DNA from 3 places in the Jeotgalicoccus sp. WY2 genome. Region 2 is predicted to be linked to each of the others. Evidence: riboswitches for the same ligand, from Rfam matches in the RefSeq annotation. Region 2 holds a riboswitch; each other region holds the start of a gene.
The links. Region 2 has a riboswitch for S-adenosylmethionine ahead of G4D76_RS08455 (methionine ABC transporter ATP-binding protein). Riboswitches for the same ligand answer to the same signal wherever they lie in the genome.

Region 1: another riboswitch for S-adenosylmethionine. It lies ahead of G4D76_RS03805 (Na+/H+ antiporter NhaC family protein); the one in region 2 lies ahead of G4D76_RS08455 (methionine ABC transporter ATP-binding protein).
Region 3: another riboswitch for S-adenosylmethionine. It lies ahead of G4D76_RS15690 (methionine ABC transporter ATP-binding protein); the one in region 2 lies ahead of G4D76_RS08455 (methionine ABC transporter ATP-binding protein).

What each region holds. Positions count from the first base shown of each region.
Region 1 covers NZ_CP049818.1:676,703-684,879, reverse strand. The annotation lists gene G4D76_RS03830 (alpha/beta hydrolase family protein) at 171-602, shown strand; gene G4D76_RS03825 (MarR family winged helix-turn-helix transcriptional regulator) at 641-1,069, opposite strand; gene G4D76_RS03820 (DHA2 family efflux MFS transporter permease subunit) at 1,164-2,567, shown strand; gene G4D76_RS03815 (hypothetical protein) at 2,607-3,107, opposite strand; gene G4D76_RS03810 (hypothetical protein) at 3,071-3,409, opposite strand; partial or broken gene G4D76_RS03805 (Na+/H+ antiporter NhaC family protein) at 3,560-4,863, opposite strand; SAM riboswitch class I at 4,926-5,027, opposite strand; gene G4D76_RS03800 (YceI family protein) at 5,280-5,810, shown strand; gene G4D76_RS03795 (LLM class flavin-dependent oxidoreductase) at 6,009-7,001, shown strand; gene G4D76_RS03790 (FAD-dependent oxidoreductase) at 7,086-8,177, shown strand, end outside.
Region 2 covers NZ_CP049818.1:1,448,585-1,456,761, forward strand. The annotation lists gene G4D76_RS08435 (trans-sulfuration enzyme family protein) at 1-491, opposite strand, end outside; gene G4D76_RS08440 (hypothetical protein) at 640-930, shown strand; gene G4D76_RS08445 (MetQ/NlpA family ABC transporter substrate-binding protein) at 964-1,782, opposite strand; gene G4D76_RS08450 (methionine ABC transporter permease) at 1,802-2,452, opposite strand; partial or broken gene G4D76_RS08455 (methionine ABC transporter ATP-binding protein) at 2,442-3,472, opposite strand; SAM riboswitch class I at 3,636-3,734, opposite strand; gene G4D76_RS08460 (DUF554 domain-containing protein) at 3,881-4,615, opposite strand; gene G4D76_RS08465 (P-loop NTPase family protein) at 5,035-6,033, shown strand; gene G4D76_RS08470 (MutS-related protein) at 6,012-6,425, shown strand; gene G4D76_RS08475 (DMT family transporter) at 6,530-7,159, shown strand; gene G4D76_RS14990 (EamA family transporter) at 7,150-7,353, shown strand; partial or broken gene G4D76_RS08480 (NADH-dependent flavin oxidoreductase) at 7,433-8,177, opposite strand, start outside.
Region 3 covers NZ_CP049818.1:86,962-95,138, forward strand. The annotation lists gene G4D76_RS00455 (hypothetical protein) at 1-36, shown strand, start outside; gene G4D76_RS00460 (DUF5677 domain-containing protein) at 146-661, shown strand; partial or broken gene G4D76_RS00465 (chromate transporter) at 721-1,896, opposite strand; gene G4D76_RS15685 (hypothetical protein) at 2,077-2,211, shown strand; gene G4D76_RS00470 (DUF3592 domain-containing protein) at 2,186-2,371, shown strand; gene G4D76_RS00475 (putative RNA methyltransferase) at 2,433-2,894, shown strand; gene G4D76_RS00480 (class I SAM-dependent methyltransferase) at 2,951-3,265, shown strand; gene G4D76_RS00485 (SprT-like domain-containing protein) at 3,728-4,132, shown strand; SAM riboswitch class I at 4,176-4,275, shown strand; partial or broken gene G4D76_RS15690 (methionine ABC transporter ATP-binding protein) at 4,336-5,348, shown strand; partial or broken gene G4D76_RS00495 (methionine ABC transporter permease) at 5,401-5,998, shown strand; partial or broken gene G4D76_RS15695 (MetQ/NlpA family ABC transporter substrate-binding protein) at 6,122-6,488, shown strand; gene G4D76_RS15700 (MetQ/NlpA family ABC transporter substrate-binding protein) at 6,472-6,801, shown strand; gene G4D76_RS00505 (aminotransferase class I/II-fold pyridoxal phosphate-dependent enzyme) at 6,802-7,956, shown strand; gene mreC (rod shape-determining protein MreC) at 8,016-8,177, shown strand, end outside.

The sequences.
Region 1 (8,177 bases), 770 kb from region 2:
CAAAGAGGGCTATCAGATTGCTGTACCGAATATTAGAGGCTCAACGGGTTATTCCAAATTTTATATCGGTCTCGATAATCAGGAGAAGCGTATCGATGCAGCGAAAGATGTGGTTGAGCTGCGGGAGCATTTAATAAATAATCATCAGTCTGATAAAGATAATATTTTTTATGGGAAGAAGCTACGGCGGCTTTATGACGCTCTTGTTAATTACCCAGTTTCCGAAACTGTGGAAAGGTGCGGTCGATATTGTAGGAATATCGCACTTTACAACACTGCTGTCGAATACACCTCTGTGGCGCAGGGAACAGCGTTCATACGAGTACGGGTTTATCGGTAAACACGATGAATTTATGCAGTGCATCGCACCGCTGAACAATACTCAGAGAATACGCTGCCCGCTAAGAATTTTCCATTCTTATAACGATGTGAGAGTGCCTTATTCTGAATCCGTGCAAATGTATGAAAGAATGAAGAAAGAAAATAAAGATGTCGAGCTGACCGCTTATGAGAACGAAGGACATCAGTATTTGTATACTGAAAATCAGGATGATATGAATACGAAAGTAATAGAATTCTTTAACGAACAGAAAAATAAATAAAAATGAGCCGTTTCACCTGTAGAGGTGAAGCGGCTGTTTTAATTCATTAAATTATTAAATTTCTGAAGCAGATGGGCAAAATCTTCAATTTCTGTATCTTCCCATTCATCAATCATTTTAGCAAAACGCTGCTTTCTGCCTTGTCTGATATGTGCAATCGTATCCCAGCCTTTATTATTAATCTCATAGAGATATGAGCGCCGGTCTGTTTCAGATTTCTTTTTCTTGAGCATTTCATCTTCCATTAAATCGGCAGCTTGTCTGCTGACTGTAGAAATATCAAGGTGAAGTTTTTCTGCGATACTTTTAACACCCATCGGACCATTTTTAGAAATAAGCAGCAGTATTAAATAACTGGCGCGTTTAAATTCCTGTTTTTTATCAGTTTCAGCAATCCGGCTTCTTAAAGCACGGACCATCATAGCAATTTCCAATTCTAAAACTTCCAATGAGTCATCGTTAACCATTCTAAGCACGTCCTTTCAAATTCTATTCTTGACTTCATATATAGTTGTATTATACAATCAATAATTGTGTAAGTCTATGAAAGAAGGAAAATGAATGAGTTTAGCAAATGAAAACAGCAGTAAATTAACAGATAAAAACAGAACGATATTAATGGCTGTGCTTTTATCGGGTGCATTTGCAGCAATATTAAATCAGACACTCTTAGCGACAGCGATACCTCACATAATGACTGATTTGAATCTGGAAGCTGATGTTGCTCAGTGGCTGCAGTCGGTCTTCATGCTCGTTAACGGAATTATGATACCAATTACAGCATTTTTAATTAATAAATTCTCAACGAGAACGTTATTCTTTACCGCGATGTCGCTGTTTGGCCTTGGAACGCTGATATGCGGTATTTCGCCGTCATTCTCTGTGCTAATGGCAGGCCGTATTTTACAGGCCGCAGGGGCAGGTATTATAATGCCGCTGATGCAGACGATTTTATTCTTGGTTTATCCGCGCGATCAGCGTGGTAAAGCGATGGGAATGTTCGGTCTTGTCATAAGTTTTGCACCGGCAATCGGACCGACACTGTCGGGATGGTTTATCGATATATATCCATGGCGAGGACTGTTTTACATGTTGCTGCCGATCGTAATTATCGATTTAATCGTTGCATACTTTATTTTGAGAAATGTTACAGAGAAGACGAATCCAAAGCTCGATATGACGTCTATTCTTTTATCGACACTTGGATTTGGGGGACTGCTTTACGGGTTCAGTGCAGCAGGTAACAGCGGCTGGCTGAGTCTTACGGTAATTCTGCCGATTATAGTTGGTGCAGTTTCGCTGTACATGTTTATTAAACGTCAGAACAGACTGGAAGAACCGATTTTAGAGTTCGGAGTATTCAAAGATAAAATCTTTACTCTGTCGACATCTTTAGGAATGATTGTCTTTATGTCGATGATCGGCGGAGCAGTAATTCTGCCGATATTCATGCAGACAATGCTCGGTTTCAGTGCAATGGAATCTGGTATGATGCTGCTTCCTGGTGCATTAATTATGGGGCTGATGAGTCCGATTACAGGCCGGCTGTTCGATAAATACGGTGCGAGATGGCTCGCTATTATCGGACTTGGCATGCTGACGGTGACGACACTAATGTTTGCGAACCTGAGTACAGAAACTACCTTTACGTATCTCGCAGTCGTCAACTCCTTCCGTATGCTTGGTGTGGCGATGGTGATGATGCCGGTAACAACAGAAGGACTCAACAGATTATCGAACTCGCTTGTACCGCATGGTACTGCGATGAGTAATACGATGAGACAAGTTGCCGGAGCAGTCGGGACCGCATTATTGGTCTCAATTATGACCAATACAATGCGACCGGGAGAAGGTACTGAAGGTATGATACATGGTGTTAATATGTCATTCCTGTTTGCAGGTATACTGGCATTTGTCGGGTTTGTACTTGCCTTTAAACTAAGCAGAACAAAAGATATGGATTAAAATTAAAAAGCTTACTGTCATTTGACAGTAAGCTTTTTTCTATGATTCGCTCGTATTTGAACCTTTAGCTCTTAAATACTGAGCGATAATAATAATGATTAAACCGATGAACATAAAGTACTGTACGATAAACTCCGATACTCCATTTAAGAAATCGAAAGGATAAATCAAGCGCCCTGCACTGTAAATCAGCAGTACAATAAAAATTAACTTGCTGGCCCACGATTCAGAACTGAAAATGAAGTACACTGAAGCGGCAGCGACAACAACAAATACGACAAAGAGCAGTGTATCGACTGCAGAAGCATCGTAAGACGTGATTTTTAAAGGACTGAGTATTTCAGAATTCATAAACAGTATTAAAAGGTTCGCACCGACAAACAGAATTAAAAATAAGAAACCGGAAATCAGCTGCTTATTTCCGCGCGCTGAGGACTGATGTTTTATACCGTGGTTCATTAAAGGAACCATGGCCAGTATTAACACGATAATTCCAGGCAGCACTAGTGAAATAACGATTTCTCCAAAGATGAAATACATGCTGAGAACAGTATGGCAAAATAGACACCGAGAATTGCTGCATCAGACCAGTATTTATTCCGTTCTTTCGGTAAATCTTTTGAAGCTACACGGGCAACATCTTTTGTTTTCGCGTTGTAATACGTTACGTAATCCTTGCCGGAACCTACCATTACATCAGCCATTATATACAATCTTTCATACTTAGCATCTTCGGTAACAAAGTGTTTATCAAACTCAGTATTCAGCGAGTTAAATGCCAGCTGATCATCTTCAGACAGCCCGCTGAATACTCTTTCATATTCATTTTTATAATTCGTCATAAAAACATCCTTGTATAATATATATATTCATAATTATATCAGATATTGAGCATTATATATTGTTATATGTGCGTTTTCATGGTATTACCTGTTTCATTTTTCACCTTTTAAAAAACGGATACAGCACCGCTGCATCCGACTAACATTTGTCTATTTCATTTCATCTTTAGAGTACTTCTTCGGGAAGCCAATCAGTATCGCAGCAATTCCGCTAAGAATTAACAGAATCGGATAGATTGAATAGGGCATGATTTCTACTGGAGATATTCCTGCTGCAAGTCCAGAAGCGGCAAGCATCTGTCCGCCGTATGGAATCAATCCTTGGAAGCCTGTAGCAAATGTGTCTAGTATACTTGCAGATTTTCTTGGATCAACATCGTATTCATCAGCGATATTTTTCGCAAGCGGACCAGTCATCATAATGGAAATCGTATTGTTAGCAGTGGATACGTCAGTCACGCTGACTAGACTGGCAATCCCAAGTTCAGCGCTTTTTTTCGTTTTAATTTTACTCATTATCGTATCGAGCAGGTAGGTGATACCGCCGTAATGGCTGACGAGACCAATCATTCCTCCGATTAATATCGTAATAATCACAATTTCCTGCATGCCTGCTATTCCTTCTCCGGCAGCTGATATTAGCGTGAGTATATCAAATGCACCTGTAAACAGTCCAAGTACTCCTGCAAGTACTGCACCGCTCATTAGTACAATCATTACGTCCACGCCGAGTAGCGCGATGATCAGCACTGCAAGATAGGGGAGGACTTCGATAAAGCTGAAGCTATAATTTCCTGTTTCACTAAGCGAAACATCGGCACTGAGAAAATATAATATGACTACAGTAAGCAGTGCTCCCGGCAGTACAATCCAGAAGTTCACTTTAAATTTATCAATCATTTTTACACCCTGTGTTCTTGTAGCAACGATAGTCGTATCGGAAATAAACGATAAGTTATCTCCAAACATCGCACCGCCTATTACAGTCGCGAGTGCGAGTGCCAGCCCAATCTCAGTCTGATCAGCGATACCGATCGCAATTGGTGCAATCGCTACGACTGTACCCATACTTGTTCCCATAGATAAAGAAACAAAACAGCAAATGATAAAAATACCGCTGAGTAAAAGACTGCCCGGGAGGAATGTTAATCCCATATTTACAGTTGAATCAACAGCGCCCATTGCCCCGGCGATTCCGGAGAACGCACCGGACAGCAGAAAGATTACTACAATCAGTATGATATTTTCCTGAGATGCACCTTTTAAATAAGCTGAAAGTTTATCTTTAAATGGTACTTTAAAATATAACAAGAAACCTGCCACTGAAGCGATAATAGCGGCGACAGTAATCGGCATCGCATTGAAGTCTCCTGCGAAGAGTCCTGTACCGATAAATAAAAAACAAATATAAATAAGGGCAGCAATGACACGATACTGCCTTTTTTATTAGACATAAATCCTCCTATTGAAAAATCCCCATTACTTATCAGTAAAGATAAGAGATGGGGACGTCCTCGGCTTATCTTCGAGCAGTGTCTGCTCCTGGAATTAGCACAGTACCTTACGATCTGTTGCTGAGGTATCGACGGGCCAGTCCCTACACCTCTCTGGATAAGAAGTTATTTAATTAATGAAATTAAGGATACATGCATAATAAATAAAGGTCAACTTTAATAATATAAGATAAAAAAGTTTAATTTTTCTGAAAATAGGCAATCGATTCATATATACTTAGAAATGAAAAAATGTATTAAATTTAATTTATTTTAAGTTTGTTACTTGCTTTTTGTAACTAAGTGTATTAATATAATTATAGTAATAGTTCGAAAGCGAAGCATTAACAAACAAAATTTTGGAGGATGAATTAATTATGGCTAAATTTGTATTAGACACAGCACACTCGGAATTAGAATTTACGGTAAAACACATGATGGTAACAAAAGTTAAAGGTACTTTCGGTGATTGGTCAATTAACTTAGATGTAGACAATATTGAAAATCTTTCATCAGCGAAAGTTACAGGAAGAGCAAGCACAGCAACAATCAATACTAAAGTAGCGGATCGCGATGCTCACTTAACATCTGCTGACTTCTTCGATTCAGAAAACTATTCTGACATTACTTTTGAATCAACTAAAATCGAAGGTTCAGGTTCAAAATATGATGTTACTGGTAACTTAACTATTAAAGATGTAACTAAAGAAGTTACTATTCCTTTAGAATTTAACGGTAAAGCGTTAAACCCATGGGGCGTTGATGTTTACGGTTTCGAATCTAAGTTCTCAATCAACCGTGAAGAATTTGGTTTAACTTGGAACCAGGCTCTGGAAACTGGCGGCGTTATGGTTTCTAAGGACGTTAAAGTTAACCTTGAGTTACAATTTAATCCTGCTGAAGCATAAGAATTAGAAATTAAGTAGCTGAAAAATGATATAGATATATGGGTCAATACTCCCTGGTATTCTTCAATGGATATCAGGGAGTATTTTTAAATTCAATATCATGAAGTTCTCAAGCACTTAGTTTCTTAAACATAGGATAAATTGATATTCTTAAAAGAAGAGTATATTTATCGATAAAAACTAAAGGATGTATAAACTATGAAACTGAGTATATTGGATCAGGCTCCTATAACTAAAGGCAACACAGCTGCGGGGGCTTTAATAAAAGCAGAAGAACTTGCGGTACTGGGTGACGAGCTCGGGTATGAACGTATGTGGATGGCTGAACATCACGGCACATCTGCTTATGCAAGTTCTGCTCCTGAAATTACTGCGGCACATTTGGCAGCTAAAACAAAAAATATCCGTATCGGCACCGGTGGAGTTATGATGATGCATTACTCTCCTTTAAAACTGGCAGAAGTGTTTAAAACACTCAGTGCATTTGCACCTGGCCGTATTGATTTCGGCATGGGCAGAGCACCAGGCGGGGACCAGTTCTCTATATACGCATTATCAGAAGGACGTCCGCCGATGGTACATAATATGTATGAAAAATTTGATACAGCTCTGCAGCTGATTAACGACGAAGTGCCGGAAAATGAGTTATATAACAGAACAATTGCTACACCATCTAACATCGTATTGCCTGAATCATGGCTGCTTGGTTCGAGCGGCAACAGCGCTGTAGAAGCAGGGCGCCGAGGTGCGGGTTATTCATTCGCTCAGTTTTTTAACGGCCAGCTGTCAAAACCGATTCTCGATGCATATAAAGATAATTTTGAACCCTCTGCTTTTATGGAGAAGCCTGAAATTACAGTATCTTATATGGTCACAGCAGCTGACACGAAAGAAGAAGCTGAATTTGAAGCAAAACCTCAGGATATCTGGCGCCTTCAATTTATGAAAGGCAGAAGCGGACAGCTGTTGACGCCTGAAGAAGCGCAGGATTTTCCGTTAACAGAAATGGACCGCATTAAAATTCACGAAGGCCGTAAATTGCATTTGGTTGGGTCTGCAAAAGAAGTCGCAGCTCAATTACAGGATGAGCAGATAAAATATGGGTTTGATGAAGCAATGATTTGTAGTATTCCGCATTCACAACAAGCGCGTCTTAACGTGTATAAATTGCTGGCCAAGGAATTGTTTTAACAATCTGTCACTGCAGCACTTAGTTTGTTAAACAGTCATCACGGGTAAATATCTGGTGATGATAAACTTAAGGAGATGCTGTATTTGACACATTTTGACGCAATAATAATCGGTTTCGGTAAAGCTGGCAAGACGTTAGCAGGAGAACTTGCAAATCGTGACTGGAATGTAGCGTTAATCGAAAAAGATAACACAATGTACGGGGGGACATGTATTAATATCGCATGTATTCCGACGAAGTTATTAATGCACGATGCACTTGAAAAGAGAGAATACCGCGCTGCTGTTGAACGCAAAAATTCAGTAATCAGCAAACTGCGTGATAAGAACTATCATAGCGTTGCAGATTTAAATAAGGCGAAAGTTTACGATGCTAAAGCGTCGTTTATCAGCGACAGTGAAATTGAAATAGAAGCGGCTAATGGTAAAAAAGAAGTGCTCACTGCTGATAAAATATTTATTAATACCGGTGCAGAAAGTATCATTCCGCCAATTGACGGGGATATAAACTCTGACAAAGTATATACAAGTACGACATTAATTGATGAAGATATTCTCCCTGATAAACTTACCATTGTCGGCGGGGGCTATATCGGACTTGAGTTTGCAACGATGTATAATGCTTTCGGTTCAGAAGTCAGTATAATTGTTCCGGACGATAAAATACTAAAATCCGAAGACAGCGATATTGCTGCTGAAATTACTAAGGATATGCAGGAGAGCGGCATTAACTTTATCTTTGGTGAACGCGCAGAAAAAGTGACAGAAGAGAATTATAATAATATTACTGTAACTTTATCGAGTGGCAATGAACTCACATCAAATGCAATATTATTTGCTACGGGACGTAAGCCGAATATAGAAGGACTTGGCATTGAAAATACAACTGCCGGACTGACGGATAAAGGTAATATTAAAGTAAACAATCATCTGCAGACTGAAGCTGAAAATATTTATGCAATGGGCGATGTAAAAGGCGGTATGCAGTTCACATATACATCACTCGATGATTACCGCATCGTGAAGAGTCACTTATTTGATGATGGCGAGTATTCATATGACTCACGCACAAATGTGCATTACACGATGTTTACAGATCCGCCGTATTCACGTGCAGGACTGACACTGGAAGAGGCGGAAGAACAGGGATATAAAGCAGCCGAAAACAGTATGCAG
Region 2 (8,177 bases):
GCAATACTAACAACCGCAGCAATATCGATGATTTTAATCTGAGGATTTGACGGTGTCTCAATCCAGATTAAGCCAGTTGGTTCACTTTTAACTGCTGCTTTTAAATCCTCTAAATTACTCATGTCTGCAGTGACGATATCAAACCTTCTGCCGATATCCGTTTCATTAAGTAAAGTCAATACACCGAAATACATATCATCCGGTAAAATAATACGCTGAGGCATATCCTGCGGCAGTGATTCAATCACTGATGAAATAGCGGCCATGCCGGATGCAAAAGTCACAGAATCATAGCCTTCTTCAAGTGCTGTCAGACATTCCTCCAAAGAACGTCGGTTTGGATTATCTCCGCGGCTGTACATAAAGTCGTCAGTGTAAGAACCATCTGCAGACCGTTCGTAAGTAGTAGACAAATGAAGCGGTGTTGTAACCGCACCAGTGACCGGATCAACCTGTCTGCCAGCATGAATTGCTTTCGTTTCAAAACGCATATATATCCCTCTTTTTTAAAGTTTATATAAACAGTATACAGATGACTTTTGTAATTATCTATAAATTCAGATAAATTTACTATGAAAACAGACGATTGTTTCTCGTGAAAAAGGGTAATTGATTAAAAACACCGGAAGGAGTTTTTTGATGGAAATTAAAAATATCGAACCGGCAGCAATTCCTGATTTTGAACAGCAGCTGCAGCTTGAAAATGTTAAGTATTTAACGCTGTGCACAGAAGAAGGAATTATTGCCTATCTCGCAGGTATAGACAGTGAGCTGGATAATGAAATCGATGTGCATTTTGATTTTAAAGAAGACTTCAATGAGCCTGTAGCTAAGCAGATGTATACGTCTTTTATGAAACAGAATATCAGTGAAGATATAACGTTTAATCCGCAGAGTGAAAAGGAAGAGCAGTTTATCGAATCGTTATAAAAGTAAAAGCTCCCGCTAAGGGAGCTTTATTATTTACCAGCCAATTTCGCTTAATTCAAGTACTGTCGGAATTAATGCACCGTCGTATTCTTCTTCGATGAACTCTGCAGTATCTGCTTCCTGGTAAAGGTCAGCAATTCTGTTGTACGTTTCATTATTTGCATCCTCAGCATTTGAAGCGATAATATTCACATAATCAACTGCTGTGTCGTCTTCACGGAAAATGGAATCCTTAATCGGATGAAGGTTTGCATCTTTTGCAATACCATTATTAATCACGCCGAGATCCACATCACCTAAGGCACGTGGAATTTGTGCCGGTGCCACTTCTTCAAATTGATAATCATTCGGATTCTCAACGACTGCATTTTCGATTGAGCCTAACCCGTTATAATCTTCAACAAGTGTAATCAGACCGGCATCTTCCAGCAGCATTAATGCACGTCCCTGATTAGACACGTCATTCGGCAATGCGATTGTACCGCCGTCTGGAATATCAGTGGCATCTGTCAATGAATCTGAGTAAATACCCATCGGTGCAAGGTTCGTCGTTGCAATAGGTACTAAATCTAAATCTCTATCTTCGATAAATTCATCGAAATACGCGACAGTCTGGAATGCATTTAGATCTATTTCACCGTCTGCAAGCGCCGTATTCGGCTGAACATAATCGTTAAATGTAACAATTTCTATTTCAATATCTTCTTCTGCAGCTTTTTCTGCAACATAATCCCATACTACTGTATCAGTTCCGCTGATGCCGATACTGACTTTTTCTTTACCGCTGTCACCACATGCTGAAAGAACGATTCCGACTAAAAGTAAACTCGTTAATAAAAAAACTTTTTTCATAATATATTTCCTCCAATTGTTATTTTCTTCTTACAACTCTTGCAAACTTATTACCAGCTGACTGAAGGCCTTGAACCATAATTATCAGGATGATGACTGTAATCAGCATTGTGACTGTATCGAATCTCTGATAGCCGTATGTTATCGCTAAATCACCGATACCGCCGCCGCCGACCGTGCCGGCCATCGCAGATGCACCGACTAAGCCGATAATGGAAATTGTGAAATTCACTATCAGAGAGCCGAATGCTTCCGGCAGCACGAATTTAATTATTGTCTGCATTGGTGTTGCACCCATAGCGTCCGCTGCCTCCAGCACGCCTTCATCTACTTCAAGGAGTGAACTCTCTACGAGTCTTGCAATATACGGTCCGGCAAAGAATACCATGGGTACAATAGCAGCTTCCGTTCCGATTGATGTCCCGACGATTAGTTTTGTGACCGGTATTATCGCAACAAGCAGGATGATAAACGGCAGTGATCTAAAGATATTGATTACAGCATTCAGCACTGTGAAAATAATTTTATTTTCTAAAATCTGACCAGGTCTTGTCACGTATAATAGAATACCGAGTGGCAGTCCAAGTATGATAGAAAAAATAAATGAAATGCTCACCATCTGAACCGTTTCTAAAAACGCTTCTAATATAGTGCTCCAGCTAACCAGCATATGTATTCACCTCGCTGTAATATACATCGTTTTCTTTTAAATAAAGCAATGCTTTTTTGAGCTCTTCTGCTGAACCGTCGAACTGAACGATTAAATTGCCGAACGGCACGCCCTGCAGTTCAGTAATATTGCCAAACAGCACATTCACATCCAGATCATACAGCTTGCTGATTTGTGATAAGTACGGTTTCACTGCAAGCTTATTGATAAAGTTTATTCTGTAAATAAATTGATCGTTGTCCCGTTCCTGAATCAGCTCCCGGACATAGGCTGGCAGTTCTGTCTGCATGACTGTGTTAACAAACCGTCTGCCGGTTTCTGTTTTAGGATTAGAGAATACATCGAAGACAGAACCGCGTTCAATAATTTTGCCGTTTTCCATCACTGCGACTTTATGGCAGACATCACGGATAACGGACATCTCATGTGTAATCAGTAAAATTGTAATGTTGTACTCCTTATTAATCTTTCTTAAAAGTTCAAGTATGGATTCAGTCGTCTCTGGATCGAGAGCAGATGTTGCTTCGTCACAGAGCAGAATTGACGGATTGGTTGCAAGTGCACGGGCAATGCCGACACGCTGCTTCTGTCCGCCCGACAGCTGGTCGGGATACTGTGAAGCTTTATCAGACAAACCGACGAATTCGAGTAACTCGGCGACACGTTTTTTAATGTCATTTTTAGGTGTCTTATTCAAAATCAGCGGCATCGCTACGTTCGTATATATGTTTTTGAATTTAACAGATTAAAATGCTGGAAAATCATGCCGATACGTTTTTTCGTCACTCTCAGTTCGGGAGCTGTCAGTGCTGTTAAATCTTTACCATCTACGATAACCTGTCCAGCCGACACGCTCTCCAGCTGATTGACGCAGCGAATCAGCGTACTTTTTCCTGCCCCGCTGTATCCGACCACACCGTAAATTTCTCCAGTGCCGACTTTGAAATTAATATCATCCAATGCATGAATCGGTGCATCGGTGCCGTCATACGTTTTGTCTACATCGATAAACTCAATCATTAAAAAACGCTCCTTAAACATAGCTAAATAGTAGGAATTAAAAAATGTAATAAAAATACACCAGTATATGACCGGTGTTTTTTTAAAAACCAGATATACATTCTTTGTAAAAAGAAAATAACCTCTCCTTAAAATATAAGAAGAGGCCAATGTATATTCGCTCTTCTCATCTTTTAGCGTGCTGCTACAGGATTTGGCACAGTACATAATGTCTGTTGCCGAGATTTCATAGGGCCAGTCCCTCCATCTCTCTTGATAAGAAAGTAAGTTATTTGATTATTTAATTTAAACTAACTATATTGCAGAGTGGTATTAAAGTCAATAAGGAAATTGAAATTAATTTCACGAGAGCTAGAAATACATTGCTTAATACTGTTTATCTCCCATAAGTACTTATTTCTTTTGAAACTAGAACATTTGTACAAAGAATAAGCTGATTGTATCCCAGTAATATTGAATCGTTACAAACAGCACTGCAAACAGTATCGCAGGCAGCATATTCGCTACTCTTATATTCAACAGTCCGAGCAGTCTTATACCGATCGCAATAATCATAATACCGCCTGTGCCTGTGATAGCAACAATAATCTCTTCCATCAAATCAGGTTGTACAAAGCGGATAATTTGAGATGCTGACAATGCAATAATTCCCTGGAACAGAAATACGGAAATGGCCGAGAACATAATTCCGATGCCCATAGTGGACGTCAGGAAAATAGCGAGTACCCCATCAATTAACGCTTTTGTTAGGAGTACGGTATGATCATTGCGGAGTCCGCTGTCCAAGGCACCGATGATGCTGACTGCGCCGACGACATAGACTAATGTTGCAGTGACAAAAGCCGCTGCAGCACCGCCTTCAGTAGCGCCTGTTTTTGTTTCGAGCCAGATACCGAAGTGATTCATTTTATCTTCAATATCCCATTTTTCACCGAGCATGGAACCGAGAGCGAGACTGGCAACGACTACAATAAGTATACTGTTGGCTTCCAGTGCCATATCTATACCGATAACCAGTATGGTAATTGATAATGCCTGGAGTATAGTAACTTTCATATTTTCATTTATATTTTTCCAAAAAAGACCGATGATGCTGCCTAAAATAATAGCTAAAGCATCTACAATAGTACCAAACAGCGCCATGCAAAATCCCCTCGTCTCTATAAATATCTAAACTAAATATCATAACGGTGACGGGGGTGATATATTAAATCAACTATCCGGAATAGTTGGATAGTTTATAAATATTGTATTTAATTAATAACATTACATAAAGCTTTACTTTTGTAGTATATTTTCGTATTAATGATAAAATTATCAGTAAAGAATTGCACATCTAAGAGGAAGGTGATTATCATACAGACGCTGTATATTTTTATCGTTGTTATGATTTTAATTGTGATTCACTGATTATAAAAATATTTGAGTACTTTAAACTGAAAAAAGATACTAAAACATTATGGGACAGACGTGTCAGGTTAAAAACAAAGCCTGAATACTACGTTCATTACTATAACTACTTCGTTAATATTATGGAACAGGAGCACACGGATGACAGGAACGTGGTGGATGATGAAACGTGGAATGACCTGGATCTCAGCAAGCTGATGGACAAAATAAACTATACATTTACAACGATAGGCACTGAAAATTTATATGCAGTGCTCAGAAACTCATCAGAAAATCATGTTATAGCTGAAGATTTATTACATAAAATCAAAAATAATCGGGGTTTCCGGGAAGAGATATCATACCGGCTGGCTAAACTCGGGAGGTCCGTAAACTCAAACACGAGTAAGTTCATGTATGAATTTATGCCGGTGAAGAAGTATAATCCGTTGTTTATACTATTTTCATTGATGCCGATTATCGGTGTGTTTCTATTTTTAATTAATCCGTTTTTATCATTATTAACTATACTGGCGGGCTTTGGCATAAATGCATATTTATCACAGAAGCATAAAGGTTCAACGGGTTTGGACTACGCGGATATTTTTTATGCGATTAATATTATTGTCACTGCCGGAAAACTGAATTCAAAATTCAACAGCAAAGGTCTGAAAAGACTGGCCTTAATGGGTCCTTTGTTTGTTACTGATGACAGTGCAGGAGAGTTGAATGCTGGTGTTCAGATGTTTAATGCTTTTAAATTAATGTTTTTAATAGACTATCATCTTTATCACACTGCTAACCGGACACTGAATAAGAACCATGAGTTATATAAAGAAGGATGGCGTTACACTGCTTCGCTCGATCTGCACTACAGCCTCGCCATGTGGAGAGAAACGCTGCCCTATTATACAGTGCCCGTAACAGAAATATCTTCATATATACAAACCGAGGGACTGTATCATCCGCTCGTTGCAGATGCTGTTGATAATGAACTTAATTTTAATAATGATATTTTATTATCTGGTTCCAATGCAGCAGGCAAATCAACATTTATGAAAGCACTGGGTATCAATGTAATTATCAGTAATGCATTAAACACATCCACCAGCACACTATTTAAATATACTCCGGGAAAGTCATATCGTCGATGGAAATTACCGACAGTGTAATCGAAGGCGACAGTTACTTTATCAGCGAAGTAAAATCACTGAAGCGGATTGTCGACGAAATTGAAGATTTTGACGGTACTGTTTACTGTATTATTGATGAGATATTCAAAGGCACAAATACGATTGAACGGCTGGCTGCAGGAGAGTCATTTTTAAGATATCTGCATGAAAAAGAAAATGTCTGCTTAATCGCAGCAACACACGATATGGAGCTGACAGAGTTACTGGATGGAGAATTTGATTTTTACCATTTCAGCGAAGAGCTGGCTGGTGATGATATTAATTTTGATTATAAAATTAAAGACGGAATTGCAACCAGTTCAAATGCGATTGAGTTATTGAGATTATATGAATTCCTGAAGCGGTATATCAGGAAGCGAGAGGAAAAGTGAGTAATAACTGATTCAGCAGAAGGGATACTATAAATAGAATGGGGATGTAAAATGAAGCAAAATAAAAATATGCTCATTTATCTATTAGTGTTTATCATCATGGTTTGTGGGGTTTAAATATTGTTATTCTTAAACTTCTGGTTACTGAATTACCTCCTGCGACGATGACGGCTTTCCGTGTAATGATTGCCGGTGTAACGACGTTATGTATTTTAATACTGACACGTTCTTTCCGCCGGATGACTAAACAGGAATGGATTTATACTCTGCTAGGAACATTATTTGGCGTTGTGCTTCACCATTCATTGCTGGCAATATCACTGACGATGATCGATGCATCCAGTGCAGCATTAATACTGGCACTTGTGCCGCTCACGACCGTTATACTGGCGATATTTTTTCTCGGTGAGAAGCTGACAGGTGCACGTCTCCTCGGTATTTTTCTGGCATTGATCGGTGTATTTTTCATTCAAGGAGAATCTTTTACAAGTTTTCATTTTTCGTTAGGCGAAGTATTAATATTTACATCAATGCTTGTGCAGGCAATCAGTTTTATCTTTATAAAAAAAGCGACCGCAACTATCGATTCAAAACAAATTACGACAATGATGTTTTTAACCGGTTCTATTGGTCTGGTTATTCTCAGCTTTATTATTGAGCCGGGAAGTTTCAGCCAGATGTTTACGGCCAGTCCTTTTATTTATGTGTTATTTATTTTTCCGGTATGGTCGTAACAGGGTTCGGCTATATAATATACAACTCGGCAATACAGCAGATCGGTGCCGGACAAACTGTTATATTCAATAACTTTGTCCCATTCTTCGGCGTTGTTTTTTCAGTGATTTTCTTAAATGAAATGATTACTGCTTCGCAGGTAATCGGTTTTATATTTGTAGTGATTGGCGTGCTGTTTGGGACAGGATATTGAATTTATATTTAGTCAGAGAAATAGACGGAAAAATTTATAAAAATGCTCCGGACATTATATTGTCCAGAGCATTTTTTCTCTATTTCTCTTTTTTTGGCATTGAGTAAGCACCGTTATCAAGCTGTTTCCATAACAGTTCCGGCAGTTCGTATTTATCTTCTCTTTCAGCATCAAAGTATTTGAAAATCTCATCTTCTCTGCCTTCTTCGATTTTGCTGATGAAGTTATAATCCAGCAGCAGTACTCTGCCTAGAGCAATTATTTCCATATTGTCCTCTTCAATAGCGCGGAGTGCCTGATCTGCAGTAAATACAGAACCGATACCGATGAGCGGCATGCGTCCATCTATCCATTTGTGAAGCAGCTCGATACGCTCTGAACCGGCATATTTTCCTTCACGTGTTTTAGAGTGAACTTGGCTTAATGAAGCGTGCAGGTAATCGATCGGCTTTTCAACAAGCATGCTGAGCAGTTCCTCTGTAGTTTCCATACGAATCCCGGGAGTCTCTGCTTCTTCTGGTGAGAAACGGTAGCCGATAATAAAATCATCTTCAGCATACTGCTCTTTTGCCTTCGTAACTGCATCGACGACTTCCATAGCGAAGAGGAAACGGTCTTCGCCCCATTTGTCACTACGTCTGTTGAAATACGGTGAAACGAACTGATGAATAATATAATGGTTGGCACCGTGAATTTCAATGCCGTCAAATCCTGCTTCAGCAGCGCGGCGTGTTGCTTCCCCAAATGCTTCAATCGTTTCAAGAATTTCTTCTTCTGTAATTTCACGTGCATCATGCGGTTCTGTTTCATCAAAGCTCTGCATC
Region 3 (8,177 bases), 1.1 Mb from region 2:
ATAGTCAGAAAAGCAGATGCATTAAAAATTTTTTAGATGCCAATAAACTTGTTTCTATTGACTCGATAACTCGAGATATCTTTGAGAGTTATGTTTATTTTAAATTATTACTAACGGACGAACGTCGTTTATATGCAAATCCTATATGGCAGCTAACGAAATCAGTGAGTTAACAATGTATAATAACCTTATAGAAAATAATAAGAATGGGAGAAAGTTAAGAGAATTATTAAATACTAATATTGAAAGATTAAACAAAGATATTGGTTTCAATTCAGAAGAAAAATTGAAAAGGATTAATAACTTATACACAGAGGTTTTTGAAAAAAGAAAAAATAATCAAAAGTGGTATAATTTAGATTCTAAAACTAAAAATTTGGAACAATTATGTAATAAACTAGACTTATTCGCAGAGTATAACCTAGTGTACAGATTACTATCCGCAGAAGTACATGCTTCTGATGTATTGAAGAGATGGAAATTTGAACCTGGTCAAGTGTCAGTATTTGAAGCTATTGACAATAAGGAAATGAATATTAAAATAACTAACTTATTTTTGTTAGATGTTATACAAGAATTATATTCATTGTATGGTTTGAATAAGGAGCTCAGAAAATTTAATACTTTACTATCAATAAACTATAATTATTCAAAGAAATAGAATGCACGTAACCATAAGAAACAGCTGAAAATTAAAGTTTTCAGCTGTTTTAATAATATTTAAATGAATCCAATCAGCATACCGCCGAGTGCACCGGTTACAACAATGACCCACGGGGGTAGTTTGAAGTAGACCAGCATCACAAACAGTATTGCTGCAAGTGCGAAGTGAACCGGCTCCAGTATTGAGCTTGTCCAAATCGGTGTGTATAATGCTGAAATCAATATTCCGATGACTGCAGCATTAACGCCCATCACTGCACCTTTAACCTTATCGTTATTACGGAGTAAATCCCAGAACGGCAATGCGCCAAGAATTAACAGGAATGCCGGCAGGAATATCGCGGCAGTTGCGATCAGTCCGCCGATCCAGCCGTTCATCACTGTTCCTAAGTATGCTGCAAACGTGAATAATGGACCAGGCACAGCCTGCGTTGCACCGTATCCTGCAAGGAATTCTTCTGCAGAAATCCATCCCATCGGAACCAGTTCCTGTTCGAGAAGCGGAAGTACAACGTGTCCGCCGCCGAATACGAGTGAGCCGGCTCTGTAGAAACTGTCTACTACCGCAACCCAGTATGAGCCTGTTAATTCACGGAGGGCGGGTAATGCAAATAGCAGTACGAAAAATAGCACTAAACGACAGCGGAAAAACTTTTCTTAATCGGGAAAGTCGCTGCTTTTTTATTATCATCTGCTTCATGATTTTTATAAAGAATAAAACGATGACCCCTGCAATCAGAATAACGCCGACCTGTGTGAACACCGATTGAAATAGCAGAGTTGCGACGAGTGCAAACAGCGCAATTACTTTTCTTTTGACGTCAGGTGCCAGATTTTTACTCATTCCCATAATTGCATGGGCAACGATAACCACGGCAACGATTTTCAAACCGTGAATCCAACCCGCATCTGCGATATCGAATGTTGTTAAAAGAGATGCGAAAATCATTAATACAATAACGGACGGTAGTGTAAAGCCGATGAATGATGTAAGACCGCCGAGTACGCCGCCGCGCATAACACCAACACCGATGCCCACCTGACTGGATGCTGGACCCGGAAGGAATTGTGAAAGTGCGACTAAATCTGCGTAACTTTTCTCATCCATCCATTTCTTTCTGCGTACATACTCAGTATGGAAATAACCAAGATGTGCAGTCGGACCTCCAATGATGTCAGCCCGAGTCTCGTAGATACTAATAGTATTTCTAAAAGAATTCTGAGTTTATTCATTAATTTCTCCTGTATATGTAATTTATTAAAACTTACCATGTATACAGCTATTTTTAAACTGGTATTAAGACATTTACAAGATTTTAACATACTTTTTATTATCTGATTCTTAAATTTATATCAGCAGTCATATGATATAATTATCTTTCAAATAATAATTCATCAGGAGTGTTTCATAGAATGACAGATCAACAAGTTTTAACTATAGTTTTCGGGTCTATAGGGCTCTTATTAATTTTAGTTTCACTAATTATTTATACTTTTGGTGTGGCAGTGAAGAAAGAAAAATATGACAGCCCATGGCTCGGTGAATAACGGTTATCCGTTCGGTTATGAGCTTGATGTACTGTACGATCCTAATAAACCTAAACGCTGTTTTATCGGCGGTACGAAAGTTCAGACGATAGCAGCATTTATACCAGGTTTTATCGGAATGATATTTTTCTTGATCGGTGCAGTAATATTTCTATTTTAATATAAGTCAGGCAGGAGATTTAAATGAAAAAAAGAGAAAAAGCGCAGCGGCAGCAGAACATATAAGCAGTAAATTAAGATGTCCGCTTTGTCACGAATTTGTTGAAGTCCGAGCACTTAGCAGTTTAGTCTGTATTAATAATCATACTTTCGATTTCGCAAAGCAGGGCTATGTGAATCTGCTTCAGAAACCTGTAAATACACAGTACGATGATGCATTATTTGATGCGCGTCATAGAATTATCAGCAAAGTTGAACTGTATGCGCCGATACATAATAGAATTTCTGACATCATAACAAACCAATCGGCAGAAAACTCACTGCTGTTTGATGCAGGGTCTGGTGAAGGCTCTCATTTAAAGATGATTCAGCATAAGGTAAACACAGAAACGCTGACAGGCGTCGGTCTTGATATATCAAAAGCAGGTGTCATGATGGCTGCGAAAACTATGAGGGGCCGGTATGGTTTGTCGGAGATCTTGCAAATCCGCCGCTTGCTGACAAATCATGCAAGTTTATATTAAACTTTTTATCCCCTGCCAATTACGCTGAATTTAAACGAATTTTAACTGAAGACGGCATGATTATAAAAGTGATTCCGGGAAGCGGATATTTAAAGGAATTGCGTAATGAACTGTTCAATAATACCGGTGAAAGTGAATATGAAAATAACGATACACTTGAATTGATGAAGAGAAATGTTAAAGTAGTAAGTGAAGAACGTATTACTTATAAGAAAACTCTCAATGCTTCAGCATTGAAGGACTTAATTTCCATGACGCCGCTTGGCTGGCATGCAGATGATGCACAGATTGAAACATTTATAAGTAGCGGCGATAAAGATATTACAGTAGATATGCATATCGTTATTGCACAAGAAGAAAAGAACAGCTGAAATATTTTCAAAATAATTTCAGTTAATAACTTGCTATTTAAAACCGTATAGGTAATAATTACACTAAAGAAAACGAATTTCCATGAAATATTACCCTGTTTATTACAAACAGGTTACAAAGCAAAAGAATTAGGCTAATAACCTTGAAATATGCTGAACATTAAAATATAATGAAATACATTAAGAAATACATAACAGAACGCACAAACATAAGTTAAAGCTATACTCTTCATATCATTAACTAGTCGTTCTTCGATAGTGCCTTTGGCCTAGATATCATATTATATTATTTATCTGTTAGGGAGACTTTAGATCTCCCTTTTTTTATTGCCTTTTTTAAGGCGGTTAAAACATTAAGAAGGTGAACATATTATGAACAATAGTGAATTACATAACTGGGCCGATAAATTCTCAGGGACAATTTCGGTCTCGAGCTCGATATTCCAATCAGAGTGTCGAAAAATGAAGTCTAAGCTCGGTGCATTTCAGATTAAATTGCAAAACAGAAAAGTTGTATCAAAAGAAATTGTAATGTCACACAGCTTTCTTATTAACAACTCCAAGGAAACTATTCTAGATGTGCTTTATCATGAGTGCGTGCATTACGCACTTTACACATTAAAGAAACCTTACAGAGATTCAGACCGGGAATTTACCGAAACACTTGAGCGTCTCGGTATTGCCAAAACCAGAACATATAAATATAAAGGGCAGGCTTATTTATATGAGTGCAAAAATGCAGCTATCAATTTACGAAAAGAGTCAAGGGCTATAACAAACGTTATATTTGCAGGCATTGCCGTGGAAAGTATATCTATAAAGGCATGGTTGAATCACTCTGATAACAAGTTATTAAAAATTGTTTGACTATTTTTTCAAGTTACTCTAGTATGAAATACAATTAAATATGAAATTATCCAGAGAGACGGAGGGATCAGGCCCTGTGAAGTCTCAGCAGGCTTTTTAAGTACTGTGCTAATTCCTGCAGGCAGCGGCTTGGAAGATAATCACAAAACGCCATTTGTCTATATAGATAAATGGCGTTTTTTAATATACATAGGAGGGAATTCATGAGCATTCAGCTGAATAACGTTTCAAAAACGTATCATTTAAAAGGAAGAAATGTTGAAGCATTAAAACCGACATCATTAAAAGTTGAAACCGGTGAAATTTTTGGGCTGATCGGCTATTCCGGCGCTGGGAAAAGTACCCTGGTAAGATTGATTAATTTGCTTGAAAAACCTTCGACGGGCACAGTTATTGTTGGTGACGACAATCTGACTGAATTATCATCTAAGGATTTAAGAATAAGACGCCAGAAAATCGGCATGATATTCCAGCAGTTTAACTTAATTGAATCAAAGACAGTATATGAAAATATTGAATTTGTACTTAAAGCGAGCAGATACAATAAAAAGATGTGCCGAAAAGAATTGAAGAGCTTTTAAAGCTCGTCGGTCTTAACGATAAATCCAGTATCAATGCAGCAAATTTAAGCGGGGGACAGAAGCAGCGTGTCGGTATTGCGAGAGCGCTTGCCAATAATCCCGATATTCTCTTATGTGATGAAGCAACGAGTGCACTTGATCCAGATACGACTAAAAGTATTTTAAATCTCTTAAAGAGTATTAACAGAACGCTCGGCATTACGATAGTGATTATTACTCATGAAATGGAAGTTATTAAAGAAATTGCCGACCGTGTAGGTGTGATGTCCGACGGTGAAATTATTGAAAGCGGCGAAACTTACAATGTATTCAGTCATCCTAAAGAAGGAATTACAAAAGATTTCGTGCAGGAAATATATAATTTTGAAGTGCCGGAACAAATTAAAGAAACGCCTGAAAATCAAGTCATTACAATTCAGTTTTTGAGTGAAAATGCTGAAGAAAACTATTTAAATCAGCTCTACAGAGACTTCGATTTAAGTATTAGTATTTTAAACGGCAGAATCGAATATATTAAAGAAAAGCCGCTTGGATTTTTAATGTTTCAGGTCTCAGGAAAAGTTGAAGAAATCGAGCGTCTTAAAACACATATCGATAATACTTCCGGCATAGAAAGGGTGGGTTATATTGGATAACTTCAGTCAGCTTTGGCCATTATTGTACCGCGCACTTTTAGAAACGGCACTGATGGTCTCAATTTCAATATTCTTTGCAGTACTAATCGGACTGCCGCTCGGTATTCTGCTCTATATTACACAGCATCCGCTGCTTTTTAAAATTAAACCGTTAAATGCCACACTGGGCTGGCTCGTAAATAATCAGGTCTTTCCCTTTTATAATTTTAATCGTGGCAATTATGCCGTTTGCAACATGGCTCGTTAATGCTTCACACGGACCTGTTTTTGCCAGTGTTGCACTGTCGATTGCTGCCGTGCCGCTTTTTGCACGTCTTGTTGAATCCAGTTTTAACAGTGTGAGTGACGGTGTTATTGAAGCGAGTATCGCAGGCGGCGCACCGATTTATTTAATCGTGACAGATGTTCTTCTGCCGGAAGCGAAGAAGAGCATCACTCAGGCAATTACGCTGACGATTATTTCGATTATTGCATTCAGTGCAACAGCCGGTGTTGTAGGCGGCGGCGGGGTCGGTGACCTTGCTATCAGATACGGCTATTACCGCTACGACACATTGACGATGATTGTGACAGTAATTGTACTTGTTATTATTGTACAAATCGTCCAGTGGGCCGGAGACTTTATTTCTAACAGAGCGGAGGAAAGATAAATGCGCGGAATTATAATATTTTTAATCGGTACATTAGTCGTTATATTAGGTACCAGTATTCTTTTATATGAGGATGAGGGAGAAGTCATTACTATCGGGGCTTCAAGCGGGCCTTTTGCCGATATGGCATCGTTCGCATTAAAGCCGGTGCTGGAAGAGCAGGGTTATTCTGTTGAAATAGTTGAATACAGCGACTACATTCAGCCGAATAATGCGCTCGCCAACGGAGACAGATGCTAACCTCTTTCAGAATGTGCTCTTTATGGAAAGTTTTAATGAAGAAAATGATGCTGATTTAAAAAATATCATCCAGGTGCCGACAGCGCCGATGGGGCTGTACAGCAGTGAATTTAGTTTACTGGAAGATATCACGTCAGGCAGTGAAGTTGCCCTTCCTTTAGACCCTGTTAACTCCAGCCGCGGATTTTTAACACTGCAGGATGCGGGTTTGATTACAATTAGAAGATGCAGATATGTTTGCTATCGATGAAGCAGACATAATTGATAATAAGAAAAATCTTGAGTTTATTTATCAGGATGCCGGTCAGTTGCCGAGAAGTGTTGAACAGATTGGTTTATCACTTGTGCCGGGTAACTTTGCACTTGCCAGTGAAATGAACCTGGACGATGCATTAACTTTAGAAAACATGAACGAAAACTTCAGAAACCAGATTGTAATTAACGGTGATGATGCAGGCACTAAAATGGAAGAAGATTTAATTAAGGCAGTAGAGTCCGAAGCGTTTAATGAAGTGATCGATGCTGACTTTAAAGGATTCGATAAACCAGAGGAGGATGAGTAAATGGCGAGCGAACGATTAAACTCATTAAGCCCGAGCTACTTCAGCAGTATGATGAATGCTGAGCTGGAAGTCGGGGACAAACCGCTGTTAAACCTCGCCGTCGGTATTCCCGACGGCAGAACGCCGAAAGTCATTACTGATGCAGTAAAGACAGCAATCGATAAAGAAGAAAATCAAAAGTACGGTGCCTTCCGCGGTAAACCTGAATTAAAAGACAGCATTAAAAGATTTTACAAAAGAACTTATGATGTGGATCTGAAGGACGAAAATATTGCGATACTGTTCGGGACGAAAAATGCGCTGGTGAACTTTCCTCTGGCACACGTCAATCCGGGCGCCGGTATTATGCTGCCGAATCCGGGCTACGCAGATTATATTACCGCAGTGGAACTTGCACAGGCGAAACTGATTGATATGCCGCTGCTTAAAGAAAACAGCTACCTGCCGGATTTTGATTCGCTGGAAGCGGAGCTAAAAGAAACGGAGCTTATCTATTTAAATTATCCGTCTAATCCTGTCGGTGCCGCAGCGGATAAATCATTCTTTGATGATGTGATACAAAGATTCAAAGGAAGTAAAACACAGGTTGTCCACGACTTTGCCTATTCAGCGTTCGGCTTTAACGGGCCTCATCCAAGCATATTGACGAGCGATCCTGATTTTGAAGTATCCATGGAAATATATTCGCTGTCTAAAGGATTTAATATGTCGGGTTACAGAATCGGTTTTGCAGCAGGGAACAAAGAGATGATTGAAAGCATTAACAGGTTTCAGGATCATACGAATGCTGGTGTCTTCGGTGTCACACAGGATGCAGCAATCGCAGCTCTTGACAATGCTGATACGTTAATTCCTGCACAGAACGAAATATTCAAAAAGCGCAAAGACTTTATCAATGAAGCGCTGCTGGCTTTAAATGTTCCAATCGAACCGATCAAGGGCGGTATATTCGGCTGGATAAAAGTGCCGCCGGGTTTTAACGGTGAGAGCTTCGTCACCTACCTGCTGAAAGAACAGTCCATTCTCGCTACGCCAGGAAAACCTTTCGGCAGCCTGGCAGAGGATTATATACGTATATCTCTTGCGGTCCGGGACGAAGATTTAAAAACATTCGTACAAAGACTAGGAGAGATTAAAGATCTCTATCAAGATTAGTTTATTGTCTGACATCAAATGTGGTATTATTTACCCAGATATTAATTTTTGGGGGCGGCATGAGAGTGACTAAGTTTTTTAATCGAAACCGCATGTTGATTGTGCTGTTTGGCATAGTAGTATTAATTGCATTAATCGGATTTTCATTGTCGGACAGAGATTCCACAACGAAAGCGGAACAATTTACCGGTGATACGGTCGCTGTGACTCAAAAGGTTGTC